DNA from 3 places in the Thermostichus sp. MS-CIW-25 genome. Region 1 is predicted to be linked to each of the others. Evidence: riboswitches for the same ligand, from Rfam matches in the RefSeq annotation. Region 1 holds a riboswitch; each other region holds the start of a gene.
The links. A riboswitch is a leader RNA that binds a small molecule or an ion and turns the genes downstream of it on or off. The one in region 1 is predicted to bind cobalamin.
Positions count from the first base shown of each region.

Region 2: another riboswitch for cobalamin. It lies ahead of ACVWZ1_RS04910 (sirohydrochlorin chelatase); the one in region 1 lies ahead of metE (5-methyltetrahydropteroyltriglutamate--homocysteine S-methyltransferase).
Region 3: another riboswitch for cobalamin. It lies ahead of ACVWZ1_RS03410 (TonB-dependent receptor plug domain-containing protein); the one in region 1 lies ahead of metE (5-methyltetrahydropteroyltriglutamate--homocysteine S-methyltransferase).

Region 1 covers NZ_JBSSCS010000022.1:38,636-42,863, reverse strand. Annotated here, with positions in the region: gene metE (5-methyltetrahydropteroyltriglutamate--homocysteine S-methyltransferase) at 1-1,835, opposite strand, end outside; cobalamin riboswitch at 2,294-2,498, opposite strand; gene ACVWZ1_RS09220 (ABC transporter substrate-binding protein) at 2,743-4,228, shown strand, end outside.
Region 2 covers NZ_JBSSCS010000008.1:57,149-61,376, forward strand. Annotated here, with positions in the region: gene ACVWZ1_RS04905 (hypothetical protein) at 1-484, opposite strand, end outside; gene ACVWZ1_RS04910 (sirohydrochlorin chelatase) at 582-1,625, opposite strand; cobalamin riboswitch at 1,656-1,791, opposite strand; gene ACVWZ1_RS04915 (heavy metal translocating P-type ATPase) at 1,919-4,228, opposite strand, start outside.
Region 3 covers NZ_JBSSCS010000005.1:71,456-75,683, reverse strand. Annotated here, with positions in the region: gene aroA (3-phosphoshikimate 1-carboxyvinyltransferase) at 1-109, opposite strand, end outside; gene rsmH (16S rRNA (cytosine(1402)-N(4))-methyltransferase RsmH) at 326-1,255, shown strand; gene ACVWZ1_RS03420 (hypothetical protein) at 1,432-1,980, shown strand; partial or broken gene ACVWZ1_RS03415 (hypothetical protein) at 2,110-2,293, opposite strand; cobalamin riboswitch at 2,589-2,740, shown strand; gene ACVWZ1_RS03410 (TonB-dependent receptor plug domain-containing protein) at 2,779-4,228, shown strand, end outside.

The sequences.
Region 1 (4,228 bases):
ACTGCCCAGCTGAGGTATTCTGGCCAGCGTTCTTTTTTCAGAGGTAGCCCCTCCCGCAGTGCCGGCTCATCCACTTGCACCATCACCGCTCCAGCCGCTTCCAGATCTGCCACTTCGGCTCTCAAGGCCAGGGCAATCTGCAAAGCCTGCTCCCGCCGGGGAATATCAACACGGGGAAAGGACCAGTTGAGCATAGTCACTGGCCCCGTGAGCATGCCTTTCACCGGCTTTTGGGTGTGGGACTGGGCTACTTGGAATTCCCGCACTGTCATGGGTTGGGGGCGAACCACGTCGCCGTAGAGAATGGGAGGGCGCACGCAGCGGCTGCCGTAACTCTGCACCCAGCCGTGTTCAGTGAAGGCAAAGCCTTCCAGCTTCTGGGCAAAGTACTCCACCATGTCGGTGCGCTCAAATTCCCCATGCACCAACACATCCAGGCCAATCTCTTCTTGAATGCGGATGCACTTGGCAATCTCAGCGTCAATGGCTGCTTCGTACTCCGCCTGCGAAACCTCCCCTCTTTTGTACTTAGCTCGCCACTGCCGCACCTCTGGAGTTTGGGGGAAGGAGCCAATGGTGGTGGTGGGCAAAGGTGGTAGCTGAACCTGCCGACTTAGGCGCTGCTCGTAGGGCAGGAATCGCTCGAAGTCCTGGAGCTTGAGGTTGGCCAAAGCCTGGCGCACTTGGGGGTTGGGGGGGCTAAACTGCGCAAAGCTCTGCCATTGCTGCTGGATTTCCGCCTGCTGGGCAGCAGTGTCTTCGCCGTTGAGGGCTCGCGCCAGGAGAGCTACTTCGGCCAGCTTCTGTTCGGCAAAGCTGAGGACATTTCTGAGGGGTTCCGGCAACTGGGCTTCCAGAGCAGCGTCGTGGGGCACAAATTGCAACGAAGCGGAAGGCTGCACCCGTAGGTTGGGAGCTACCCCCTGCAGCTCCCGCAGGCTGGCCAAGACGGTCTCAGGCTGAACCTTCCAGACATTCCGAGCGTCCACTACGCCAGCACCTAGGATCTGGTCAGCCGGAAAGCCATAGGTTCTTACCAGATCCAGGGTGTGGCCACGGGTAAAGTCAAGGCTAATGCCGGCCACCGGCAGTTGCACCACCCAGGGGTAAGTCTCCCCCAGGTCATCGAAGTAGGTGACCAAGTGGACAGGGATCCCGGCGGTTGCCAACTGGCGGTAGCTCATTTCCACAGCTTCCCGCAGGCCACTTCCCTGGCTGGTAACCAAAATGGGATCGTGAATCTGGACTTCTGGGATCCCCAGCTGTTTTAACTCCTGGAGGAGATCCCGGTACAGAGGAAGGAGCTTTTCCAAGTCCGCCCGCAGATCCCCAGATCGCTGGCTAAGGCAGAGCAAAGTCACTGGACTGAGGACAACGGGGCTGGTGCGCTCCCCTAGGATCCCTTGGGCCCGCCGAACTCTTTCCAAAAAATCCCCAAAGTTAGGACTGGGATCGGCTTCCGGCTCAATTTCGGGTACCAAGTAGTGGTAGTTGGTGTCAAACCACTTGGTCATTTCCAAAGCCGGCAGGCCCTCCCGCCCCCGCGCCATGGCAAAGTAGCGGTCTAAACCCGACAGACCTCGGAACCGAGAGGGGATCAGCCCCAGCCAGGTGGCCCAGTCCAGTACATGGTCGTAGAGAGTCTGATCCCCTACCGCAATGTGATCAATCCCAGCTTGTAGCTGAGTCTGCCAGGCTTGAGTCTCCAAATCCCAAAAGGTAGCCAGCAGAGCCTCTGACCCTAGGGCACCACTCCAAAAGCCTTCCAAAGCTTTTTTGAGCTCGCGGCGCTTGCCCATGCGGGCATACCCCAATGTCATGGTTTGTGCAGTCATGTTGTGTGCCATCCCAAATACTGAGTTTTCTAATTTTCCTGCGTTCAATTCGCCCTCAACTGGGATCCCGCCCGCCAAGGAAGAAACCGGCTGTTCCTCTCTTGCCTCTGGAACCCCAACAAAACACTGCCTTTTGCGCAAATAAAGATACTCAACGCAGCCAGCGATCGCAGTGGCTACTTGCCAGCCTACCGATTGAAGTCAGGAAGCCTGACATCTCACTCTTTCCTTCGCGTAGGCGGGCTGTAGATCTTGATAGATCTTGGTGCAACAGCACCCAAAATTTACTCTCTCCCGGCCAACTGGCTCAGAGTCTTGCTTGGGTTCTTGGACTTATTTCTACTGCTGAGGAGTACCGAAAGCTTGTGGGAGCAACGCCGGGAAAATGCTCAGGATAACGAAAGCAGAAACGAGCTAAAGCCAAGACAGTTACCATCTGTACCTCGCAGATGTTGTGAAGTTTAGAAAAACCATCGGCGGGCATTCTGACTGACACGGTTTTGGGGGACAAGATCTGGATCGGCAGCGAATGACTCTAGAGATTTGCTGCAGGACTTCTCCTAAACCGGATCACAGCTGCGGGACAGCGGCAGATTCTCACTGCTCTTTCCCCGTTTCCTCTGGCGGCTGATCCCCGTCAGAACCGATAGCTGAGCTACATCGTATCACGGAGTTCAGAGACGGGAGTAGAGTGCTTCAATCATCACCAAGCCAGCAGCCTTTGGAGCTACCAGACCTCACCTTTCACCCAGCGGTCTTGCAGGAAGTCATCGGAACCCTCTAAGCATCCTCCCCCCCTGCATTGCTCTCAAGATAAGGCAGTGATAGCTTAGCTGCCATTAAGTCTTGTCCAGGAGGCAAGGGGGTTTGCTCCTTTTTGCTGAAAAAGCGACAGATCGGGGTTTCTATGGCATCAAGCTTAAAAGTAACTGTGTGGTCTGTGGGCCTCTTCTTGCTGAGCCAGATGTGGGCTGGATGCGCTCAGAATGCTGCTGAGCGGACAGCTTTCGATCCAAAGCTAGCAGGATCCAGCGATCAAATCGTGCTGGCCATTGGAGGGGAAAGGGAAGAAGGATTTGATCCCACCCTGGGCTGGGGACGTTACGGTTCGCCTTTGTTCCAAAGCACTCTGCTGCGGCGGGACGAGAACCTTGAGATTGTAAACGACCTGGCGACTGGCTACACTGTCAGCCAAGATGGCCTAACCTGGACGGTAACCCTACGAAAGGATGCAGTCTTCTCCGATGGAAAACCTGTCACAGCAGCGGACGTGGCTTACACCTTTAACCAAGCAGCTCGGAGTGGTGGTCTGGTCGACCTAACCGCCCTAAAGGAAGCAGTAGCTATCGACACTCATACGGTGGAGCTGCGGCTGCAAAAACCCCAAAGTACTTTTGTCAACCGCCTCATCACCTTGGGTATCGTGCCTCAACATGCCCACGGGCCTGATTATGCTCGCAAACCCATTGGCTCTGGCCCCTACCGACTGGTGCAGTGGGATGAGGGGCAACAACTGATTGTGGAGGCAAATCCCTTATATTACGGCCAGACTCCTGGCATTCGGCGGCTGGTTTTCCTTTTCCTGGAGGAGGATGCAGCCTTTGCAGCAGCCCGAGCCGGACAGGTACACGTGGTTAGCGTGCCTCAGTCTTTGGCTAAGCAAACTGTTGAGGGCATGAAGCTTCACGCCATTCCCAGTGTGGATAACCGAGGGCTGATGTTCCCCTTTCCCCCTAAAACCGGTGCGACAACCCCAAAGGGATACCCCATCGGCAACGATGTGACTTCTAACTTGGCGATTCGCAAGGCGGTCAACTTCGCCATTGACCGACAGGCGCTGGTGGATGGAGTCCTAGAAGGCTACGGATCCCCTGCCTATGGCCCAGTCAGCGGTTTGCCCTGGGAAGAGCCGACCGCCAAGATTGAGGACAACAATCCAGACCTGGCCCGTCAGATTCTAGCTGAGGGAGGCTGGAGCGATAAAGATGGGGATGGGGTAGTGGAAAAAAACGGGCTGCGGGCTGAGTTCACCGTGCTCTACCCGGCCAACGACAGTATTCGCCAAGCCCTGGCCCTAGCTGTTGCAGAAATGCTGCGGCCTGTGGGCATCCGAGTCAATGTCGAGGGCAAAAGTTGGGATGACATCACTCCGCTCATGCACAGCAACGTGGTGCTGTTTGGCTGGGGCAGCCATGACCCAACTGAGGTGTACAACCTCTACCACAGCAAAGCGGCCCAGGGGGGATTTTTCAATGCCGGCTACTATGCCAACCCGTTTGTGGATCGAATGCTGGATCTGGCTATGGAGGCCCCCTCTGAAGCTGAAGCTATCCCCTTCTGGCGGGCAGCCCAGTGGGATGGAAAGCAAGGCTTTACTGCCAAAGGAGATGCAG
Region 2 (4,228 bases), on a different contig from region 1:
GCTGCAACTGTTGGGCCTTGGCCTGCGAAGCTTGATCCTGGTGCTGCTCGCCCTGCAGTCTTACTTGAGTGTGTTCGCTTACTTCGGTTTCAGTTTCCGTCTGCTGCTCAGCTTGATCAAGAATTTGTCGATCGCGGATCTGGGTTTGAGGATCCTCGTCAACCGACTGCAAAGGGAGAGAATCCTCCTCGGGTTGCCGAGGGTTGCCGCCATAATCGGCGGGATCAAAGGGAGATAGGGTCGCCACCAGCGATTCTCGAAAGTCGCTCCAGGAAGCCGATTGCAGACCCATCTGAACCACCCGCCAGGCCCCATAGGAGGCCCCAGCGGCAGCCAGGATCCCAGGGATCCCGGCCAGGGAGAGGGAAACCTTGGGCAGGGTGGGCAAGATCTGATCCAACAGCCCCACCACCAGGGCGAAAACAAAGATCCCGCTCCCCGCGGCAGCGGCACCTGAAACCCAAGAGGAGCGGGAGAGCATCATCGTTTTTTCGTCATCACAACCGCTAGAGCGGGAAAACCAGGTTCAAAAATGGCCTGTCTGCACTCAGTCTATCCCGCCAGCAGCCTCTGTTTCCCTCTTAGGGCACCTGCCAAGCCCGTTGGTGGTAGCCCTCTAATTGGGCCCAGGGATCCCCAGCCGCTGCGTGGGTATGGCCGTGGTCGTGGTGAGGGTGGGAATGAGGATGGTGATGGGATCCGTGCCCGTGATGGTGGTCATGAGGCTCGTGAGGGTGGTGATGGCTGGATCCAGCTCCAACCTCTGCGCTCACGGCCAGGCGAAACTTGCACAGGTGGCAGTTCATTTGGGTTTGGCCCTGTAGGGCTTCCTGCTCCAGTTGCTGCAGGCTGTGCAGCACCGTATCCACAAGGCCCAATTCCGGCAGCATCAGCCAGTCGATTTCCGGCTGTCGTTGTCGTTGTTTCTCCACTGCCGCCTCGATTTTTTTCACCAACACCCCCGTAAACAGAAAGTAGGGCAGCACGATCACCCGACGCGGCTGCCAGGACGAGGCCCGCTCCAACCCCACAGGCAGGCGGGGATGGGTAATGCCGATAAAGCAGGTCTCCACAGCGGCAAACCCGGATCCTTCCCAAAGCAGCCGAGCCAGTTTACAGGCTTCGGCATTGGCCTCAGGATCGCTGGAGCCGCGACCCACAAATAGGAGCACGGTTTCTGCCTCTGGGATCCGCTGCGGTTGGGCGGCCATCAAAGCGGCCAATCGGTCTCGCAGCAGTTGCAGGATCTCGATGCGGATCCCCAGCGGCCCACCGTAACGAATGCGCAACTGGGGATAGAGGGCCTGCAGGCGATCCAGTTCCATCGTCACATCGAACTTGTTGTGGCGGGCCCCAAACAGCAACAGCGGCAGGGCCACGATCTCCTGCCACCCTTGGGCCAAGCACTGCTCTACCCCCTGGGCAATGGTTGGCTGGGTCAGCTCCAGAAAGCAAGGGATCACCGGTCGATGGGGAGTGAGGGATTGGTAGACTTGGGCCAACTCCAGAAAGGCTTGCCGCCCTTCAGGGTCGCGGGATCCGTGGCCGATAAGCAATAGGGGCAATGAAGGAGAAGCAAGCTGCCCAACCGAAAGGGGAGGGGAAACACTGAGGGTATTCAACACAAAAAACTCCGTTCCTTGTGAATCGCAAGGGGTACAGGACAACGGCAGGTGGGTGTTCTGGCTGAGGGAGGGATCCCATCACAGTTGCGTCACAGTGGCGGACTTGCACCGCGCTTTCCCCAGTCTGCCTGAGCTTTTTAGGTTAGCTTGCCTCTTGCCATTCACCAAGCTCCCGGGGGGGATGTTCTTGTCTGCCAGAAGATAGCCCTGAGGCATGAGCGGTACGGCAGACTCATGCTCAAAGGGCAGCAAAACTGTTGCCGCGCTAATCCCCCTTGCCCCTGGGAGAGGGCCTAACGCCGGCCCGCTGGTCTGGGGGGCTGAAAGTGTCGCAGGCGCAGGGCATTGGCGACCACCGAAACGGAACTCAGGGCCATGGCTGCCCCCGCCAGCATGGGGTTGAGCAACCAGCCTGTAAAGGGATAGAGCGCCCCAGCGGCAATCGGGATCCCGAGCGTATTGTAGATAAAGGCGAAGAAGAGGTTCTGGCGGATGTTGTTGAGGGTGGCCCGGCTGAGTTGAATGGCTGTGGCGACTCCCCGCAGATCCCCCGACATGAGGGTAATATCGCTGGCGGCCATCGCCACATCCGTACCTGTACCAATGGCGATCCCCACATCGGCTTCTGCCAGAGCCGGAGCATCGTTAATGCCATCTCCCACCATCGCCACCCGGTGTCGAGGTTGTCTGAAGCTGCGAATGTAAGCGGCCTTCTGATCCGGACGGACTTGGGCAATTACCCGCTGAATGCCTGCTTGCCGAGCAACCGCTTGGGCCGTGGTGGGGTTATCCCCGGTTAGCAGGATCACCTCTAGGCCCATCTGTTGCAGGTGTTGCACTGCCTCAGGAGAGGTGGGTTTGAGCGGATCGGCAATGGCCAACAGCCCCACCAGGCTCTGGGATTGGGCTACGCCGATCACCGTTTTGCCCTGGCTTTCCCAATTCTGAACCCGCTCTGACCAAGAGGGATCCCAGGGGATCCCCATCTCCTGTAGCCAGCTCAGCCGACCGATGCGGATCCACTGGTCTTCCACCCAGGCTTCTGCCCCACTGCCTACCCTTGCCTGAAAATGCTGGGCAGGAGGGATGGCAATTTTTTCCGCTTCGGCTTTCTGCACCACCGCCTGGGCCAAAGGGTGTTCCGAGTGCCGCTCTACTGCCGCTGCCAGGCGCAACACCGTCAGGGGAGAGGAGCCATTAGCCCAAATATCGGTGACGGTAGGGCGACCTTCGGTCAGGGTGCCGGTTTTGTCCAAGACCACCGTGCGCAAGTGGTGGGCCAATTCCAGGCTGTCGGCACTTTTCACCAGGATCCCCAATTCCGCCCCTCGTCCCGTGGCCACCAGGATCGAGGTGGGGGTTGCCAACCCCAGCGCACAAGGGCAGGCGATGATCAGCACCCCAATCGTGTTCACCAAGGCCAGCGTCAGGTTGTCCGCCAACACCCACCAGAGCACGAAAGTTAGAACTGCCACCCCGATCACTGCCGGCACAAACCAGGAGGTGACCCGATCCGCCACCTGTTGAATTGGGGCTTTGGATCCCTGAGCTTCCTGCACCAGGCGCACGATCTGGGCCAGAACCGTGTCTTTGCCCACCCGCCGCGCTTCCATCACAAAGCTGCCCGTCCGATTCAGCGTTGCCCCAATCACCTCATCCCCCGCCGATTTGACAACAGGCAGGCTCTCGCCGGTCACCATGGACTCGTCGAGGGTGGAGGATCCCTCTAGAATGACCCCATCCACCGGCACCTTCTCTCCGGGGCGCACTCGGATCCGATCCCCCACCTGCACTTCCCGAATCGGAATATCCTGCTCCACCCCATGGCGGATTACCCTTGCCGTTTTCGGTTGCAGCCCGATCAGCTTGCGAATGGCTTCGGAGGTTTGCCCCTTAGCCCGTTGCTCCATCCACTTACCCACCAGGATCAAGGTGGTGACCACCGCCGACACTTCGTAATACACATCGGGATGCAGTCCCTGCCGATGGAAAGAGTCGGGGAAAACCGTTGGGAAAATGGAATAGAAGAAAGCCGCGCTCGTCCCCAAGGCCACCAGCGTGTTCATATCCGCTGAACGCCGTTGCCAAGCAGCCCAGGCTCCCCGGTAAAAATGCCTGCCCACCCAAAACTGCACCGGAGCCGTCAGCAGCAACTGCAACCCAGGATTGTGCAGCCACATGGGAAAGCCCGGGATTTCCATTCCCAGCATCATCGGCAGGGATCCGATCACCAGCACCGTGCTGATGCCCACCCCCATCGCCACCTTCAGCTTCAATTCCCGTTCTGCGGCCCGTTGGGCGATCCGCTCTGGGTCTGTCGGATCGTCCAGTTGCCAATCCTCTTGGATGAGGCGCGCCCGATACCCCACCCGCTCCACCGCCCGAATCAACGCCTGCGGATCCACCAGCCGGGGATCCCCTTTGACGGTGGCCTGCTCACTGGCAAAATTCACGGATCCGGAGGATACTCCCTGCACCTGAGTGAGGGCCTGTTCGATGCTGCGGGCGCAGGAGGCACAGCTCATCCCTTGCAGGGCCAACTGCCAAGTGCCCTCAGGAGAAGGCGCAGAGGCCGATAGTGCACCCGATGACCCTTTATGGGC
Region 3 (4,228 bases), on a different contig from region 1:
TCAGGGCGCGGTGGGAAATGGACTTGTCGCCGGGGATGCTCACTTGGCCGCGCAGGCCCTTGGCCGGCGAGAGAGTGAGGATATCGGTAGAAGAAGAGTGAGTCAACACAGCAACTCTGATGGCAGACTGGGCAAAAGCGGCAGCAGTCTCATCTTACTCAGGCCCGGACTCATGCCCCAGAGATCTTACCAGGGATCCCAAGACAGCCTGTCTTTTGACGGCCACCCCTCTTTTCCCAGAGGATCACCTTAACAACATGGATTCCTCGGTCGGGGCCTGGCCTCGGCCTTTTTTTTGCAGATACTGAACTTTGTAGCAGCAGAAATAGAACCCCCGCAGACCGTGCTTGGCAAGGTGTATCAACACGATTCCGTTTTGACCGAGGAGGTGATGGCCTACCTGCAACCCCAGGGGGGCGGCACTTTTCTGGATGTGACGTTGGGAGGGGGTGGGCACAGCTTGGCGCTGCTGCGGGGGGGAGCTGCCCGAGTGGTGGGGTTGGATCGGGATCCGGCGGCTCTGCAGGCGGCGCAAGCGCGTTTTGCAGCAGAAGGGATCCCCGGCAGCCGCATCCAACTGTGGCACCTCAATTTTGCCGATTTCGATCTGCAGCAGCATGGCTTTCGGGATGAGCAGGGGCAGGGGATTCCCTTCGATGGCATCGTGGCCGACTTGGGGGTGAGTTCGCCGCAACTGGACTGCCCTGAGCGGGGATTTAGCTTTCGCGGAGAGGGGCCGCTGGATATGCGCATGGATCCCAGTGCCGCTCAGGAAACCGCTGCCGATTGGGTTAATCATCGCCCGGTCGAAGAGTTGATCGAGATTTTCACCCGTTACGGCGAAGAGCGATTTGCCCGCCGCATTGCCCATCACATCGAGCAGGCTCGTCCCCTCGCCACAACCACTCAGTTGGCCCAGGTGGTTTGGCAGGCAGTACCTCCGGCAGCTCGGCGAGGCCGCATCCACCCGGCCACCCGCGTCTTTCAGGCGTTGCGCATTGCCGTGAACCGAGAACTGGAGGCTTTAGAAACCTTGCTGGCCCAAGCCCCCACTTGGCTGAAACCCGGCGGCAGGTTGGCCGTGATCAGCTTCCATAGCCTTGAAGATCGCTTGGTGAAATGGGCCTTCCGCAGGGATCCCCGTTGGCAGGTGCTCACCCCCAGGCCCTTGTCCCCTTCCGAACTGGAACGGCAACGTAATCCACGGGCCCGCTCTGCCAAACTGCGAGTGGCTGCCCGCAGCAGTCAGATGTAGGTTTAGGTTGGTTCTCCCGCTCTCAAGAGATCGGCTACCGTGAAGCGGACAGCTGTCCTGCTGAGGCCGGGAATCGGGAGAAGGGGGTTGCTGTTGGGGGGCGCGGGGAACTAGGGTGAAGCGGAACCGGCAGTCCTGCACCGTCGGATCCCTTGGTGTGTGTGAGGTTAAGCCCCATGGTTAGCCAGCCTTTGAACGCAGGTCTTGATCGTCCCAAAAACCCTCGTCGCCACAGACGGTCTTCTGCTCTGAGCCGACCCCTCTCCGGTACAGTTCAGGCCAGCCGCACCCAGCCTTTGGATTTGAAGTTGAAATCAGCCCATCCTCGCAGCCGACATTCGGCTTGGGCAGAACACCTAGCTTGGTGGAAGCAGATCTCCACAGGGATGGCTATCCTCTCTGGGGTTTCAGTGTTAAGCCTTTACAGTTGGACTGTGCATACCCAAAGCCGGTGGAGCCAGCGTTACCAGGTGTGGCAGCAGATGCAGCGCAACGAACGACAGTTTCTGCTGACTCAGGAATCCATCGCCAATTCTCTGCGGGAAATTGCCGACCGCTCCGAAATGGTGCCGCTGGTACCGGATCGGATGATTGAGGTGCCGATTGCCTCTTCCGGCCAAGTTGAGCCGGATCCAGCCCACCAGGCAACGGCTTTGCCAGAAAGAGCGCTCCGCGCCGCTCACGCGACCGAAAAAGCCCCTCTTTTCTATCCGGTTGGGTACTAATTCATACGGATCCCGCCCATGACGGCTAGGCCAGCGTCCCCATCTTGCTTTCCCAAAAGCTGTGGGTCTTGTGAAGTCTCAGCGTATCTGATACATTTACGCTGAACACTGCTGAACATCACTGTTCAACTATGCAGCGATAGCATTCTGTTTGTTTCCAACCAGAATGGCGGTATCCCGCAAAGCTTTGAGTAGAATACCCAAAGCGCAGTTTCCGTGTCGTCTTACTACCAATTTTCTGCTTTGCTTTGGCTACCATGTTGGCAGACTCGAAAGTAAACAGAAAGATCAACTGGTAGTAATCCGTACTGAACATATTATACATTATTTTCAGTATAGTTGAGCTTATTATTGACTAGAGTCATGCTCTGTTCTCTAAAAGGCTAAGGGATCCCTGGGCCTCGCGATCTGGAGTAGCAGCGGGCTATCCTTCAACTGCTTACAAAGCAGTGAAGAAATCTGGCCTAAATGGGATGTGGCCCATCCGAAGCCCTGGGATTGCCGTTGGGATCCCGTTCACCCCTGGGGATGACATCCCCCCTGGCAGGATAGGAACTCCAGAGCAGGGGATGTATGATGCCTAGCACGGCTTTTTCGGAGCAATCGCAGAGAAAGCTGTACCGACAGGTTGTCCTGGGGATCAGCCAGGGCATGTAAAGGGGAAAGTCCGGTGCAAATCCGGCGCTGTGCCGCAACTGTGATGGGCTTGGGCTAGACCCATGCCCTCAGTCAGGATGCCCGCCTGCGGTTTTGGCTCGCATTTCTTCCGCGTCGCACGGAATCAGGAGCTTTAGGAAAATGAATCCCATTCTAGGTCTCAGCCTGGCGCTGGGGGGCTTTGTTTTGGGGATCCCAGCGTGGGCGCAGCCGGCAGCTTCCCCGCCCTCAGCTCAAGAGGTTTTGGAAACCGGCGTTAGCGCCGAGATTTTAAATCAACCCGTCACCACGCCTTTTCGTCGCCCCGGCTTGCTGCGGGATTCTTCCCGCCCGGTTTACGTCATTACCCGCCAGCAAATTCGAGAGCAAGGGGCAAGAACCGTTCAGGAGGCCCTGCGCTACCTGCCCGGGATCCTCAGCGACGGCACGGCGGGAACCCAGTTGGGAGCCCTTAGCTCCCAGTTTATGCGGGGAGGACGAACGGCCCAGGTGTTGGTGCTCTTGGATGGCCGCCCCATTAACGACCTGGGCTTTTTTGGCGGGTTCGATCTGTCTCAGATCACTACAGATGTGGTCGAGCGTATTGAGATCTCTCCAGGTGGGGGCTCCACCTTATACGGCTCCGATGCCGTTGGCGGGGTCATCAACATCGTGACGCTGGATCCAAAGCCGGGATCCGAGACCGTGCTGGAAGCGGCTATCGGCAGCTACGGCCTCAACGAGCAAGGGATCCAAAACCGCGGCCAGGTGCAGGATCTGGGCTGGGTGGTCAGCTATCGCCGTCTGCAGAGCAACAACGACTTTCCCTTTGAAATTAGGCGTTTGGGCAAAGCCGGCAGGCGGGAAAACTCGGCGGTGGAGTACCACAACCTACAAGCCAAGCTCACCTGGCAATTGGCAGAAGGCCAAGTCCTAACCGGAAATGCCCTTTATCTCAACAAAGCGTTTCAGGTGCCTGGCAGCACCGAGTTTCCCTCCCCCGATGCAGTGCAAAACACCAACGACCTGCTGTTAGATCTCAGTTGGCTGTGGAATCAAGAGAAGGGATCCCTGCAAGCTAGGGTATTTTTTGACGACCTCAACTATCGCTTCAGCGCCCCACAAAGCCAGGGATCCCGGGATGAGATCCTGCGAACGGGGTGGGGATCCCAACTGCAATACACCTGGAAGGCTGCTGAAAACCTGGAGCTTACTCTAGGAGCAGACTACCGATCCATTTCAGCTCGCAACACCACCTTCTCCTTTGCCAGGGGATCCACCAATGTCAACTACGACAATACCGTGAACCAAGGGGCCCTCTTTGCCCGCCTGGATTACAAGCCACAGCCCAACTTTTATCTCAACTTAGGTGTTCGCCAAGATTCGAGCAATCTGGTCAACGGTTCGGCCACCTCTCCTGCCGCAGGGATCCGCTGGGTTTTGGCAGAAGGCACCACCCTGAGGGCCAATTATGCCGGCAGCTTTCGCACCCCCTTGATCTCAAACTTATTCTTTCGTTTGCGGGGCTTTTTTGAAGTCGACGGCAACCCCAATTTGCGCCCGGAGCGGGGAGAGAGTTTTGACATTGGCCTGGATCAGGCTTTGGGAGATT